DNA from 2 places in the Solibacillus sp. FSL K6-1523 genome. Region 1 is predicted to be linked to the other one. Evidence: riboswitches for the same ligand, from Rfam matches in the RefSeq annotation. Region 1 holds a riboswitch; the other holds the start of a gene.
What was found. Region 1 has a riboswitch for cobalamin ahead of MHI10_RS00925 (class I SAM-dependent methyltransferase). Riboswitches for the same ligand answer to the same signal wherever they lie in the genome.
Positions count from the first base shown of each region.

Region 2: another riboswitch for cobalamin. It lies ahead of MHI10_RS05910 (hypothetical protein); the one in region 1 lies ahead of MHI10_RS00925 (class I SAM-dependent methyltransferase).

Region 1 covers NZ_JBBOSU010000001.1:179,116-187,416, forward strand. Annotated here, with positions in the region: gene MHI10_RS00915 (cob(I)yrinic acid a,c-diamide adenosyltransferase) at 1-206, shown strand, start outside; gene MHI10_RS00920 (cobyric acid synthase) at 206-1,687, shown strand; cobalamin riboswitch at 1,663-1,839, shown strand; gene MHI10_RS00925 (class I SAM-dependent methyltransferase) at 2,138-2,968, shown strand; gene MHI10_RS00930 (FecCD family ABC transporter permease) at 2,965-4,005, shown strand; gene MHI10_RS00935 (ABC transporter ATP-binding protein) at 4,007-4,768, shown strand; gene MHI10_RS00940 (ABC transporter substrate-binding protein) at 4,796-5,779, shown strand; gene MHI10_RS00945 (sulfite reductase) at 5,816-6,508, shown strand; gene MHI10_RS00950 (CbiX/SirB N-terminal domain-containing protein) at 6,505-7,695, shown strand; gene cbiB (adenosylcobinamide-phosphate synthase CbiB) at 7,999-8,301, shown strand, end outside.
Region 2 covers NZ_JBBOSU010000001.1:1,285,359-1,293,659, forward strand. Annotated here, with positions in the region: gene MHI10_RS05890 (AAA family ATPase) at 764-1,252, shown strand; gene MHI10_RS05895 (hypothetical protein) at 1,423-1,812, opposite strand; gene MHI10_RS05900 (MarR family winged helix-turn-helix transcriptional regulator) at 2,101-2,568, shown strand; gene MHI10_RS05905 (hypothetical protein) at 2,756-3,643, shown strand; cobalamin riboswitch at 3,799-3,980, shown strand; gene MHI10_RS05910 (hypothetical protein) at 4,121-4,669, shown strand; gene MHI10_RS05915 (ABC transporter substrate-binding protein) at 4,666-5,622, shown strand; gene MHI10_RS05920 (bifunctional adenosylcobinamide kinase/adenosylcobinamide-phosphate guanylyltransferase) at 5,881-6,423, shown strand; gene MHI10_RS05925 (adenosylcobinamide-GDP ribazoletransferase) at 6,427-7,209, shown strand; gene MHI10_RS05930 (histidine phosphatase family protein) at 7,182-7,778, shown strand; gene MHI10_RS05935 (bifunctional adenosylcobinamide kinase/adenosylcobinamide-phosphate guanylyltransferase) at 7,730-8,155, shown strand; gene MHI10_RS05940 (ECF transporter S component) at 8,148-8,301, shown strand, end outside.

The DNA of each region.
Region 1 (8,301 bases):
CACGCTTTCCAGTTGACGATGTTTTACCACTTGAAGAGGTATTAGAAGCCATTCAAAATCGTCCGAAAACGATGCATTTAGTTGTGACAGGACGTTCGGCTCATCCATCACTTATTGCCATGGCAGATTTAGTTTCGACAATCGATGCGACAAAGCATTATTACGAGGAGCAAGATGTTAAAGCAATGAAAGGTCTTGAATTTTAATGAAAGCAATTATGATTCAAGGGACGTCCTCAGATGTTGGAAAAAGTGTCATTTGCACAGCACTTTGCCGGATTTTTGCGAATGATGGATTTCGCGTAGCACCGTTCAAATCACAAAATATGGCATTGAATTCATACATTACAAAAAGTGGTGGTGAAATTGGTCGTGCCCAAGGTGTACAAGCAGAAGCCGCTAAAATTGACGCGACAACAGATATGAATCCAATCCTCCTAAAACCAAAAGGGGAAATGATATCTGAAGTGATTTTACATGGAAAACATTTAGCGAATATGGATGCTTTGACATACCGAGAAACATTTGTAGAGGATGTTATGCCAGAAATACGGAAATCACTTGGGCGTCTAAGCGAACAGTTTGAAATTTTAGTATTGGAAGGTGCGGGCAGTCCAGCGGAGATCAATTTGAAAGCACGTGATATTGCGAATATGCGTATGGCACACGAAACCGATGCAAGTGTCATTTTAGTTGCGGATATTGAACGTGGTGGTGTGTTTGCCTCAATCGTTGGTACGTTAGCACTTTTGGATGATGAAGAACGCGCTCGGGTAAAAGGTGTCATTATTAATAAATTCCGAGGGATGAAGGAATTATTGGATAGTGGTGTGGAATGGCTTGAAAACTATACGGGAATTCCTGTTTTAGGTGTTATTCCATATGTGGATGTACAAATTGAAGCGGAGGATTCGATGGCACTATCGAGCTTACGATTAAAAAAACCACAGCAACAAGAATTTGCAATTGATGTTGCGATTATTCGCTTACCTTGTATTTCAAACTTTACAGATGTTGACCCATTATTTGAGGAACCAGGAGTGGGACCTCGGTTTGTGTCTTCATTAAAAGATTTAAAGCAGCCAGATGTCATTATTTTGCCAGGCACTAAAAATACGGTAGAAGATTTTTTGTGGCTACAAGAAAATGGCTTAGCACAAGGCATTTTGAAGCATGCACAAAAAGGTGGAAAAGTCGTAGGTATTTGTGGAGGCTACCAAATGCTTGGAGAAGTCATTCGCGATGAGTCTGCGATTGAAGGAAGTGGTGGCACGTACTTATCACTCGGGCTATTACCAATTGAGACGCATTTTGTAACAGAAAAACAAACCGTACAAGTACATGGCCAAACTGTAACAGGTCACGATGTGAAGGGTTATGAAATCCATTTAGGTCGCAGTGTGGCAACGAAGAAAATGACACCGTTTATTACTTTTGATGATGGTCGACAAGATGGTGTTTATACGGAACAAATTATCGGTACATATGTGCATGGTATCTTCCAAAATCGTCATTTTACACGCGACTATTTCAACCTTATACGCAATGAAAAAAATCTGGAATTAGTTGCTGGGGATGTTGTATCAGATGAGGATCGTCGTGAACAGGCGTATGAACTTTTGGATGAACATGTGCGCCAGCATTTAGATATGAAGAAAGTATACAATTTAATACATTTATCAGTGTAGAAATACGTAAAGGGAAGAGTGATGGAAAGTCACCACGGTACCCGCCACTGTGAAGCGGAGAGTTGTAGCGATACCACTGCAAAATATTTGCGGGAAGGGCTATGAACTTTAGGATGCGAAGTCAGGATACCTGCTGATAAACGGAATATTGTTCTTACGGGAGTATAAGAGCCACTATGCAATACATAATGGCATATTAACTTGCTTCAGCAGAAGTTCTCCACTTCTATTAGTGGGGGATGAATGCCAAGAATGACTTTAATTCAGTGGGAGTTCAATTCCAGGCTGAATCAAGTTAAAGCCCCCGGCGGATGTCACAGATTTTTTAGAGGAGTTTTTCGAGCAAGCTCGAAAAAAAATCTGGACGCAAATACGCCGAGGCGTATTTGATCGTATAAACAATTTGATTTATACGTTTTTTTGTATTTTATAAGAAAGGAGATGCTTGAAATGAAAGGGTCACCTTTACATATCGATTTTGAGAAGCTATGGAAAGAAGGCATGCATAATTGGCACGGTGAAATGCCTGAACGAATGATTGATGATGCATTAGAAGAAGCATTTTGGTCTCAATCGATGCAAAAAAAATCCTATCGCCAAACGGATGCCCATACGAAGCCGATTTATGAAAAAATGCGGAAACATATACCGGAAAATGCGACGTGTTTAGAAATCGGTCCGGGATGGGGAAATTACACCTTTCCATTACGAGAAGATGCTGAAAAGCTAACATTAGTAGATGGTTCAGAAAGTGTTCTTCAATATTTACAACAATATTTTGTAGAAGACGAAGGGGTGCAGTACGTCCATGCAAAATGGGAAGATGCTGAAGTAGAAAAGCATGATGTTGTCATTGGCGTCAATTGTTATTACCGGATCTATGAAATGAATGAGGCATTGTTGAAGATGAATCGCTTGGCAAAAAAGCGCGTCATTATCGGCTTAACAACAGGGCCTATTCAGCCTCATTATGTTGTACTCGATCAACAATTCGGTTATCAAATTAAATATCCAAGGCGTGATTATATTGGAATCGTCAATATGCTTTATCAGCTTGGGATTTATGCAGATTGTGAAATGCTTCCACTAGAACGTACATATCGCTATGCCTCATATGAAGCATTATATACCGCGCAAAGTAAGAAGATTTTAAATGACACGTTTCAGATCGATGATGTAAAAGCAGCACTTGCAGGTTTTATAACGGAAGAAAACGGAGAAATTATCTATCGTCATAAATTTTACGCGGCGATTATTAGTTGGGAGCCTGTGAAGCGATGAAGAACAGGAAATTTTACGTTTGGTTAGTTATGTTATTCGTTATTTTACTTTGCTCAGGAATCGGCGCGATTATGGTTGGTTCTGTAGGCATTACCCCCTCACTTATTATAGAGGTACTCATGTATAAACTTGGTATAGTACCAACTACAAACGCATCGAACGCTCAGCAAATCATTATTATGGAACTGCGTGTGCCGCGTGTCCTACTCGCGATGATTGTAGGTGCATCACTTGCAATTTGTGGTGCAGCCATTCAAGCATTAGTGAAAAACTCGATTGCAGATCCGTATATTTTAGGTGTTTCATCGGGTGCTTCTGTTGGTGCAACATCGGTTATTTTACTCGGTGCATTTAGCTTTCTCGGTGTCTATGCGCTATCATTTGCAGCTTTTTTAGGAGCAATCGCAGCTGTAAGTATCGTTTTTTTACTTGCTCGTATTGGCGGACGAACATCCATGATTCGCTTACTTCTTTCAGGTGTTGCGATTTCTATGGTACTAAGCGCGCTAACGAACTTTATGCTGATGATGTCTAAGGAGCAAGGGGGCATTCAAGCGGTCATGCATTGGATGTTAGGCAGTTTAGGCGGAGCAAAATGGAATAACATTGGAATTCCTGCTGTTGTATTCGTCATCGTTTTTACATTACTAACATTAAGCTATCGCCAATTAAATGCATTATTGCTCGGCACGGAAACAGCTGCAACATTAGGAATTAATATTGAGCGTTTTCGAATTTTTATTATTATTATTGTTTCGTTATTAACGGGTGTTGTTGTAGCGGTTAGTGGAAGTATCGGTTTTGTCGGATTAATCGTTCCTCATATCGTAAGAATGTTAGTCGGCTCAAATTACAAAGTTGTCCTACCTTTAAGTGCATTACTTGGCGCGATTTTTATCGTTTGGGCGGATATGGGCGCACGTATTGCGATTGCACCAGAAGAAATGCCAATTGGAATTATTACAGCGTTATGTGGTAGCCCATTCTTTATTTGGATGCTACGTCGTCAGCGATATGCATTTGGAGAAGGGGAATAAAATGATACAACTTCAAGACCTAGAATATTCTATAGCAGAAAAAGCAATTTTGCGTAATTTGTCCATCACAATTGAGGAAGGGAAATTCATCGGCATCATTGGACCAAATGGTAGTGGTAAAACGACGATGCTAAAAATGATTTATCGTCATTTAAAGCAAACATCGGGTAGTGTGACGCTACATGAAAAGGAAATTTGGGATATCTCCCCTAAAAAACTAGCGCAGCAAATGGCCGTTGTCAGTCAAGAATCTCCGGTGCTCTTTGATTTTACGGTGAAGGACCTCGTTATGATGGGGCGTATACCATATAAAAAATGGCTAAGCTCAGACAATGTGGAAGACTTTAAAATTGTCGAGGAGTGTATGGCACTTTCAAATGTTGGCCATTTAGCGGATCGAACATTCGTCCATTTATCTGGTGGTGAAAAGAAGCGTGTCATGTTAGCTCGCGCATTAGCGCAAAAGGCAAAAATTTTAGTATTAGATGAACCGACAAATCATTTAGATATTGAGCATCAACTGCATTTAATGGATTTAGTGAAGGACCTACCCGTCACGATTATTACAGCTTTGCATGATTTGAATTTAGCGGCAGCTTATTGTGATGAAGTGATTGTGATGAAAGATGGGACGCTGTATGAGCAGGGCACACCAAAACAAGTGTTTACAGAACAAACAATGATGGATGTTTTCCGCGTCCGTGTAGGTATTTCAACGAATCCATTTACAAACAAGCTCCACTTATTTTTTTATACTAAATAATACTTTGAGAAAGTATGAGGGGAAATCATGAAAAAACAAAAAACTTTTTGGGCTTCTATCTTCTTAACAGTATCACTACTTTTAACTGCATGTAACAAAACAGAGCCAGAAATAAAAAAGGAACCATTAAATGCTGAAGCATCGGCTGAAGTTGTAACAATTGAAAATGAAGGTATGACATTAGAGTATACAGAAGTACCAAAACGCGCGATTACAATTAATCAGCACGTAACGGAAATTATGCTTGCGTTAGGTTTGGAAGATTCAATGATTGGTACATCTTATTTGGATGATGAAATTTATGAGCCATTACAGGAGGCGTATGCAGAAGTACCTGTACTAGCTGAACGCTATCCATCAAAGGAACAAATTATTGCAAATGAAGCTGATTTTATTTATGGCGGATGGGCAAGTGCATTTAACCCTAAAAATGTCATGTCTCGTGAAGAATTAAAGGAGCTTGGCATTAATAGTTATTTACAATCTTCATCGATCAAAGTGGGTCCAACATTAGAAGATATTTATACCGATATTCGTAACATTGCTACGATTTTCCGTGTAGAAGAACGTGGTGAAGCTTTAATTGAAAAAATGAATAAGGAAATTGAAGCGATTACTGAAAAATTACCTGCAAATGAAAAACCAATCGAAGTGCTTGTTTTCGATAGTGGGGATACGGAAGTGTTCACGGCAACACAAAACTTTATGAATACATTAGTAACAATGGCTGGTGGTAAAAATGTATTTGGTGATATCGAAAAAAACTGGGCAACTGTATCGAAAGAAGACGCTGTTGAACATGCACCAGAAGCAATTGTTGTCATTGATTACGGTTCAACAACTGCTGAGCAAAAAATTGCTTTCTTAAAAGCGGATCCTGCACTTAGCCAAACACCAGCTGTTCAAAAGGAGCATTTTGTTGTGCTCCCATTATCAGCAGCTTCAGAAGGCGTACGTGTAGCAGAAGCGTTAGAAATTTTAGCAAAAGGATTATATCCAGATTCATTTTAACGATTAAAAATTAGTAAAAGCAAAGGTGGTATAAACATGGAGCAATACGTACGGCAAAACTTTGAGAAAGCAATGCAACTCCCAATGCCTACTAAAACATTTGCAAAGTTAAAGGCAGCAGATAGCTTTATCGTGTTAACGGTTAGACCCGGTATCATTAACAAACATTTAACGAGCACTCAATTGAATGTATTAGCAAAACTAGCGGATGAAGGTGCTGTGAAATATTCAGCTGGCCATAGCTTTATCGTATCGGTTCATGAAGAAATGCTTGATGAAGTGATCCAAATGTTAACTGATGTAGAGCTCTATGTAGTGCCACCTACTCCAAGTGCCATCATGAAATGTTGTGATTTTTGTGATGGAGACGAATTAGATGCCTTGCCAATCGCAAAAGAGCTATTACGAGAAATTGAACAAATGCCACTTAAAAAGAGAGTAAGAATTGGCTTTAATGCATGCACTCTAGCTTGTTACAATGCTGTTCAGGATGATTTAGCGCTCATTTACCATAAGGGGAAATTTGATATTTACGGCGGAGCGATTCCAATGGGGAGACGTGCAAGCTCTGGGGAACTATTAGCCAAAAATATACCAGAGCAGTACATCATTGCATGTGTAAAAAAGTTATTAGTTCATTACAATACATCCGATATAGAGAAATTTTTCCTATTTATTAAGAAGGAAAAAGTGAGTATTCAACAACAATTAAAGGGGGATTGGTCATGACAACTTGGAATTTAACACCGATGCAACGTCACGTTTTAATTTGTAATGGGGCGACTTGTATGGGTGCTGGTGCAGAAGAAGTGACGCAGCAAATACGCGATGAAATTAGAGTGAATAAACTTGATGATGTGATTCATACTTCCCGCACGCGTTGTAATGGGCGCTGTAAGGATAAATGTGTCGTCATTGATTATCCGAAAGGTACATGGTATTCCGTTCAGGAGGAAAAAACCGCTCGTGCAATCGTACATGAAAATGTATCCGAAGAAAATATTATTTATTCATTGCAAGAAGGGGAGCGTTTGCGCGGTGAGTCGCGTATTAAAGGTCTTGATAAGTACCGAAAACGTAAAGGGAAAAAACATAAGGCCGTTTTATTTGTGGGGCACGGTAGTCGTTTAGAAGAGGGCAATGAAGAAGTTCGTCAGTTTGTTAGCCGGATGGAGCCAAAAATTGATCCACAATATATCGTTCAATCTTGCTTTTTAGAATTCGCCTCTCCAAATATTGATGATGGGATTCAAGCATGTATGGAGGCGGGGGCGGATGAAATTCATGTCATCCCAATTATTTTATTACATGCTGGGCATTCAAAACTTCATATTCCAGCCGAAATTGAGGAAGCAAGGGTACAATTCCCAGAAGTGCGTTTTACATATGGACAAACAATAGGCATTCATAACGAAATTTTTGAGATTTTAAAATCACGCCTAGAAGAAGTTGGCTTTGACACAGCTGCTAAACATAAAGATACAGCTATCTTATTAATTGCACGTGGTAGTAGCGATCTTGAGGCGAAAGAGGACTTTTATAAAATTTCACATAAGTTAGCCGGGCAAATTGATGTACCAATTTTCGAAACGGCATTTATGGGCGTAACAACACCAACTGTTGAACAAGGTATTGAGACGTGCATGGAGCGCGGAGCCAAAAAAATAATTATGTTACCGTATTTCTTATTCACAGGTATTTTAATGAAACGCATGGCACATATGGCAACGGAATTTTCTAAAGAATACCCGAACATTGACATTACGATTGCGAATTACTTTGGTTATCATCCGAAGTTACAAAATGTCCTATTAGAACGATTACAACAGACAATCGATGGCACATCCACTGGTATGCAAGACTTAGAAAACTTCCGGAAATATGTTGAAGAAAATGGCTATGAACACAGTCATTAACTTAATTCAGCATTTATTCCCTACTTCAACAATTTGGTGATAAATGTTAAATGGGAAATTCTATTCAGTGGGGTTAAAACCCCGGCTGAATTAAGTTAGCCCCGGCGGATGTCACAGATTTTTTTTAAGGGAAAGGAAGTCAGCCTAAGGGCGTCACATCGTGTGACAACGGCTGACTGACCCACATCCTGTGGCCCCAAGCTCGAAAAAAATCTGGACGCAATTACGCCGAGGCGTAATTGATTAAATAGTACCGAAGCGAATTTTAAAAGTTGCTTCGGTATTTATAATTTACGAAGGGGCGTGTCCATTATTTTATACTTCATTTGTATAATAGCGGTACTAATGGATTTGATTTTAGGGGAGCCAAAGAAAATTACACATCCTGTAATTTATATAGGACGCTTTATTTCCTTTTTAGAGAAGGCATTGAACAAAGGGAGTTATTTACGCTTAAAAGGTTTTATGACAGTTTTAATAACAGTAGGTGCGACAACTTTTACAACCTTTGTTATCGTTTATCTCGCCTTTAAAATTCATTTTCTCCTATGGGTAGTTGTGGAGATCTCGTTAATTAGTTTAGCGCTCGCTCAAAAATCATTAAAG
Region 2 (8,301 bases), 1.1 Mb from region 1:
TGTCGAGGTGAAGAAAAAATACAGACTCCGGCAATTTGTAATGGTAGGAGGGGGAAAAGAAATTAATCCGACACAGATTGAAGGATTAGCATATCAACCAGAAAGGAACATGTACTAGTGGAAAAGCGGGATGAAAGTTAGTTATCGCAAAACGGTCCGTACAGCGTGTGAATGTTTGAAACTACCTTGTGAAACACGACACCTATACCGAAAATAAACTATGTTCATGTTTGAAAATAGCCATTTAGGATGGTTGAGCAATAGTATGAACGTTGATACAAAGGGGTTTTTAATACCTGTTTTATTGTATTTTTAGCGGTGTTAAATGGGCGGCAGCATGATGTAATAAACCGCTCGATCTTTTGATATAATGGGATTTATGTAAGGTGGAAGTGTGATGTTAACATAAAGGACTATAATCGAGGCTTCTCATGAGTTGGTTATACTTTTGAGAAGTTTTTTCATTCTTCCAGTCCATTGCATCCAGATTCACTTGATGATGTATCGCATTTGTATAATATTCATTTTGTGTAAGTGCATTTTTAATATTCAATAATCGGACCATATTCTTGAATAAAGATAAAAATAAGTTAGGTTATATTGAATCTTTATATCCAAAATTAAAAGTTCCGATTTAGATATTGAATATATGAAACTGTATACTCATACTTAATGAAGATAGTTACTACTAATAATCTAGGTTGTAAATTATAATTTTATAACTTGGACCAACAACCAATAAAATAACTCGGGGGATAAAATTATGAAAGAAACGGGAACCCTATACTTTTTCTGCGGAAAAATGGGTGCAGGAAAATCAACTAAATCAAAACAATTGGCTATAGAAAAACATGCAGTACTATTATCTGAGGATGAATGGCTGGAATCACTTTATCCTAATCAGATTATATCATTTGAGGATTATCTAAAATTCTCAACGCGACTCAAGCCGCTGGTGAAAAAGCATGTCCAAAATATATTAAGTGTTGGTACAAATGTAGTGATGGATTTTCCCGGGAACACTCAAAAGCAACGCAAATGGTTTTTGGATATAGCGTCAGGGATCAATGCAAACCACCAACTCATTTTCCTTAATTTAAATAATGAGCAATGCTTACGTCAAATTGCACAAAGGCGTAAGGAACAACCCGAAAGAGCAGCTTTTGACACGGAAGAGACGTTTATTCATGTTACTAAATTTTTTGAAGCACCAGAAGCATCAGAGGGTTTAAATATTTTAGAGTTAAGTTGAAGATAAAAAAGGATTGGTTTTGCTTTTGTAGGAACAAATTAAATATGTACATTGGAGGGGCTGTCTAATAAGCCCCTTCAATTATTTTCTTACGCAATGCCCCTCATCCAATTTAGAGATTAAATGGAACAATAGTTTCATCTATCCCTACCTTAGAATCGACAAAAAATTTATCTCATTTTTAATAATGGGCGATAAGCATCGATGTTTTTGAACATTAAATAGGTGTTCATAATTAAAATGAAATAGGCACCGAAACCTGTTAATTGCTCTAAGAAAATATGGAAAACGACCATATTTACTGAAACAGGCATAAAGATAATTAACGCTAACGGTAAATAACGGTTTGTAATAAATGCGATACCACAAACAATTTTTACTAAAGCTAAAAACAGAACAAAGTATCCCGTATCTACCAATGCTGTCATATATTGATTTGCTGCTATATTTTCATATTCAATCGGGAATCCACCTAATATAATCATGCCGATACCCGATCCAACCATCATGACTCCAAAAATAATTCGAACAATTTTATAAAATAAACTTTGATTTTTCATTTCAATATTCCCTTCTTAACTAAAAAAATAACTTAGATTACTATATTAGTTGCCGGCAACATAAAATTATCACAGAAATTTAGATGATGCAACTCAAACGAATTATGATAGAAAACTAAGTTGGTTTTGTTGTTCCACTTGGCAATTGTCAAACCGGCACGTAGTAGAACGACTTTCAAATGGTGTATTATTATATAATGGTTTAAAAAGCGTATTCTTTGAGAAATCGTAAAGGATATGTGGAATATCAAAAAGTGGCAATCAATATTTATAAAAGGGGAGCTTTTCATGTCAGAAAACCAATGTTCTAAAACGCTATCTGAAGTTGATGGTATTTTCACTGCTTCAGAATTCCCTACTAATTTCGCAATCATCTCACTCGCTCGCCTCCATCGCGCAACAGCAACTGATCTATTACGAAAGGTTGGGTTATTTCCAGGACAAGAAATGATGCTAATGCAGCTTTGGAAAGAGGATAATCAATCACAAAATGCACTTTGTAAATCATTAGGGATTAATCATTCAACCGTTGCAAAGTCCGTACGACGATTAGAAGATGTTGGCCTTGTAACGATGAAACGTTCAGATTTGGATAAACGCGTAACACTCGTTTCCCTTACGCAAGCAGGTATGGATATAAAAGAGGAAGTTCTAAATGTTTGGAGAACGGTTGAACAAGTCTTCACTGAAAATCTTACAGAAGATGAAAAAACTTTATTTTTGGATTTAATGAAAAAGATTTTGAATAAAGGTTAAATATTTACAATATTAATTAATTTTGTAGGAGGAAATCTGAAAGTGGATTTTCCCCTACATATTTTTTTGCACATTTCTATAACTGGTCAAGGTTACATCCATATTTAGCACAATAATGGATGGTCCTTAGTAAAGAAACCGTGGTAAGATTATGGAAATGTTTTCAAATAGGAATGGGGGGAGTTCAATGGAATGGTTAATCCTGCTTGTCGTTTTAATTTGGTTTATATTATTTATACGCAAAAAACGCGCATTTACATTTAGTTTAGCTCCACAAGTATTAGATATAAAATCAATTAAAGGATTAAAAAAGCTCAGTGTCGACTTGGAGCAATCCCTTAATAAAGGTTATATGGAAAATGTAGCGGATCGGGTAAGTAGACAAAATAAGTTAAAGGGAAATGAGTACGGCTGGCGTCTTCTGGATTTGAAACGTTATTTTATTTTGACTTCTCTTTTAAAAGAATCGCCAATGTTTAGTGAGAAAGTCGATGAATTATGGCATGAGATGCTTATGTTTACCCGTGAGTATGAGGACTTTTCAAAAAATTATTTAGGGACAACACTTCATCACAGTCCGAATGTTAATGTGGAACCAGATCCAAATTTACGTGGTTTTTTTGATTGGATATATGCGGAACTTTTCTACATAAGAAAGGAGAACATTCATCTATATAAAGGCTTTTTCAGATTCCCTGTGCCTCCCAATATTATTGATGAATTTAAAGATTTCCCGGAAAATGAATTAATAGATAAATATTTTAAGAGTGATGCCAAGAGTATGCCAGTTGTCCTTTCACTGATTGCATCCATGAAAAAAACGGCAAATAGAGTGAAAGACCATGATAAAAATGCCATACGTGCAATGATGAAGAAAGGGAAAAGTCAGCAAAAATACAACGCAATGCTCATTCCTTTCCTATCTGTTTCCTATTTTCATTATGATGAATTTTATAATTACATGAATGAAAGCAGCAACGGTTCATCAAGTTGTACGAGTTGCGGGTCTGGAAGCTCTTGTAATAGTTGCTCGTCTGGTAGTTCTTGCTCAAGCTGTGGTGGGGGTGGAGATTAATAACTTCCAATTCAACGCGAATCTACATGAGAATACTCTTTTTTATTGTTTTTTTACAGAAAGGTTAGTCAATCAACAGACGTGTTAAAATAACGTTATACCTAAATACTTATTTGCATGTGAACTTTCGTATGGTACAGTATGTTTATCAATTTAATAAGTTTGCAGGAAAAAGTGCTATAAGCATAAATTGGGAATTCGGTGTGAATCCGAAGCTATATCCGTAACTGTGAGCGCTGATAAATACTGATGAAAAGAGACTGCTAAAAAGTGGGGATATTTTCACGTGTATGATAAGCGCAAAGCCAAGACACCAAGCTTTTTCTGATCGTAACAAATACTCTTCGGATTTAAAGAGAATGTGCGGCAGGAATAATCGTAGTTTTCTATTATGATATTTATGATGCCATCCATTTCCTTGGGTGGCATTTTTTTATTGCCGTTACAAATAATTAGAACAAAAGTGAGGGACTTGCATTGAAAAAGGACATGCGTTATTCGTGCTATCCATTTATGCGTGAAAAAATTTCTTTAGTGGATTATGAAATCCGAACAGATTCATTGACGACTAGAATTGGTGCGGTCTTACCAACATTAGTAGAGGATGATAAAGGAAGGATTGTTTTAGAAGACTTGCAAATTATTCAGCCACTTGCTTATCATGTAAATGGTTCTGTACGAGGGAAAATGGCGATTACTTTAGATGATTTAAATTGGTTAAGTGAGCGCTATGATTTTTATGTCAGTCATGTTGAAGACGTGATTCAACAGTTTTTATTGCCACAGGGAATAGAAAGTGCTGTAAGGCTTCATATTTGCCGAAGTGAAGCGAAAAAGTCATACCGTGCTTTACATAAAGTGAGTGAAGAACGAGATGTACCGGAAATTTTATTTGATTTCTTAGGGCTTTTAGCGAATGTATTTTTCGTTATGGCTGTTTATATGAACAAACAACATGCTTATAATGAAATTCCGTTTATTAGTAAATCTTATCCAGTTAAAAAAAGAAAAGAGGAACACCGATGAAAATTAAAATGAAATGGGTTGCACCACTCGCAGCCGCGCTTTTACTAACAGCATGTGGAGTGGATGAAAAAACAGCGAGCCAGCCAAAAGGCGAAGTAAATCAAGAACAGCAAGGATCTAATACGAATGAATCTTATAAAGTTATTGATGATCGTGGTGTAGAAGTGACATTTGATGCTGTACCTGAAACAGTTGTGTCATTACAACCAAGCAATACTGAAATTTTATTTGAATTAGGTGTAGGAGATAAAATTATCGGTGCAACAGATTATGATAGTTACCCAGAAGCTGCCCAAAAGATTGAGCGTGTTTCAACATCTACTGTTATTAATGCAGAACGTATTGTAGAATTAAACCCGGACGTTGTAGTTGCCTATACAGTTGGTGATGAAGCACAAATTAATCAGCTAGAAGATGCTGGATTAAAAGTATTTGTTATCGAATCGGCTGCTCAATTTGAGGATGTATATTCAGATATTATTCAATTATCAGAAGTAATGGGTGTGAAGCCAACTGGTGAACAAATCGTCAAAGATATTCAAACTCAAATTAAAGAAGTACAAGATAGAACAGCTACAATCGCAACAAAGAAAAAAGTATATTACGAAATTTCACCTGCACCAGATCTTTGGACAACAGGTAATGAAACATTCCAACAAGAAATAATGGATGCAGCAGGTGTCGAAAATATTTTTGCAGATCAAAAAAGCTGGATAAGTGTTGCTGAGGAAGATGTTATCCTACGTAATCCCGAAATCATTATTACAACGACGAATTATATAGACGATCCAATCGGTGAAATTATGGGACGCGCTGGCTGGGATAAAATTAGTGCATTGACGAATAAACAAGTGTTTTTAGTTGATGGAGATATTATGTCTCGTCCAGCACCACGAATAGGTCAAGCTGTTCAAATCATGGCAGAAACAGTCTATCCAGAGCTATTTAACTAGATTCAGCGGGGGTTCAAACCCCGGCTGAATTGGGGAACAAAGGCTAAACCCGTCACGTCCTGTGACAACGCCTTTGTGATCAACTTCGTGTTGACCTAAGCCCCGGCGGATGTCACAGATTTTTAAGGGGAGTTTTTCGAGCGAGCTCGAAAAAATCTGGACGCAATTACACCTCGGCGTAATTGATATAAATCTATAATTAGAGAACAGGCTAAGAAAACGGCTTGTTCTTTTACTGCTTTAAGGGGTGAGAAATAAATGATTTTTATTACAGGTGGCGTAAGAAGTGGGAAGAGCGCCTTTGCAGAGCGGTTTGTTCAGCGATATGGACAGGACGCGCGGTATATTTATGTTGCAACAGGTGTCGCGTTTGACCGAGAAATGGAAGCGCGAATTAAACGGCATCAGCTAGACCGCGAACAGCAAGGGTTACACTGGCTAACTGTTGAAATGCAAGTGGAAATACCGGCTGCAATGAAGCAGCTTAATGCTCAGCATGTGCTATTATTTGAATGTGTCACAACATGGCTGGCCAATGTGTTGTATCATACAGAAACGCTTGATAATCGTGAGCAGCGGATTGCGGATTATATATTGGCCTTTCAAGAACAGCTACTTGCATGGCAACAGCAAGGAGTGCGGGTTGTCATTGTATCGAATGAAATATTGGATGAACCACGCTCACCATTTGATGAAGTGGAACTGTACCGAAAGCTGATCGGACAATTTCATCAATGGATTGTGACACATTGTGAATCAGCTTATGAAGTACAATACCAACTTGTACAACAATGGAAATAAGAGGTGAACAAGTTGAAAAATAGTACAATTGGATTTTTATTAGCGTGGCAATTTTTCTCGGCTATTCCCGTGAAAAAATCGTTTGAGATGAACGCAAAAACCGTTACATGGATGTATGCCTTTTTACCGATACTTGGATTACTAATGGGCGGCATATATGCGACAACGGCTTATGGATTATTTACATATAGCGATATTTCACCGTTATTATTAGCAATCATTCTCGTTGTCGGGATGATTGTAGTGACAGGTGGCTTACATTTAGACGGCTGGATTGATATGAGTGATGCTTATTTTTCATACGGAGATAAAGAAAAGCGTTTAGCCATTTTAGATGACCCGCGAACAGGTGCGTTTGGTGTCATTAGTGTCATGTGCTTACTATTATTGAAAATAGGCTTTGTTTACGAGGCGATTGTGCAAGGAAACTTAGCGATTATTCCATTTTTATTATGCATACCATTTCTTGCGCGGATTGGTGTGTTAACTGTATTTTTAACAACTGAAACGTCAAAACAAACGGGACTAGCAGCCTATTTTAAAGGGATTATTATAAAAAAGCAGCTTGCCATCAGTGTCGTGCTTTTATGTGTGGGCTACATCGTTATTTGTATTGCGCTTGCAGACTATCATATGGTGTTCCTTGTGGTGGCTCTGCTTATAGGAGTGTTCCTGTACCGCAAGTGGATTGTAAAAAACTTTGGCGGTGTGAGTGGCGATTTACTCGGCGCACATTGTGAAGGGATGGAGGTATTTTTATGGCTCGTGGTGTTACTATTCATTTAATTCGACATGAAAAAACGCAAGCGAATGTAGAACGAAAATACATCGGTTGGACAGATGAACCGATTTTACAAGAAGTAACGGCACAGTTGCCCATTGCACCAACTATCATCTATGGTAGTGATTTACTGCGCTGTCAACAAACCGCCGCATGCTATTTTCCGAATGTAAATTATATTGGGATGCAGCAACTGCGGGAAAGTAATTTTGGCGATTTTGAAATGCATACATATGAGCAGTTAAAAGAGCAGTCTATTTATCGCGCTTGGATTGACGATCCTTATACAGTATCACCACCGAATGGCGAGTCATTTAAGGCATTTGAACAGCGTGTATTACAGGTATTTCAACAACTAGTCGTGCAACAAGGAGCTTATACGTTTGTTGTACACGGAGGCGTAATTCGGCTATTGCTCTCGCATTTTGGACAGCCGCAGCAATCGTTTCAAAATACGCTCGCTAAGCACCGGGTCCTTTATACATTGCACTGGGAACAGCTAGAACAATTTTTAGGAGGAACAGCATGTACGTTATTCTCGGAGGCGCCTATAACGGTAAACGAAACTATGTAGAAACTATGCTACAAAAACGAGGCAATGTTGCTGTGCATGATATTGCGGGGGAAATTCCAGACATTAAAGCTATTGCAGAAAAGGATATTGTCGTAATTAGTGAGTTTGAAACAATCGTTCAAGCTATGCTAGAGCAACGAGAAGAAGTAGTTGCTGAACAGATTGCCAAGCAGCTATGTGAGCTCAATAAGCAAGCTCAAGTCATTTGCATATGCACGGATATGAGTCGCGGGGTCGTACCACTTGAAAAAGACGTACGGCAAATGCGTGACACATGCGGTAGAATTTATCAAAAACTTTGTCAGGAAGCCGAAACAGTCATACGCGTTTGGTACGGGCTTCCTCAAATATTAAAAGGGGAGATTAATCATGGATAAAAATAAATTACGTTTAATGGTGTTAACGGCTTTAATTTCCGCAATTTGTGTAATCGGAAGTTTTATAAAAGTACCTGGACCTATTACAACTGCTGCACTTGATTCCGCACCAGCATTCATTAGTGCTGTTTTCTTACCCCCACTTT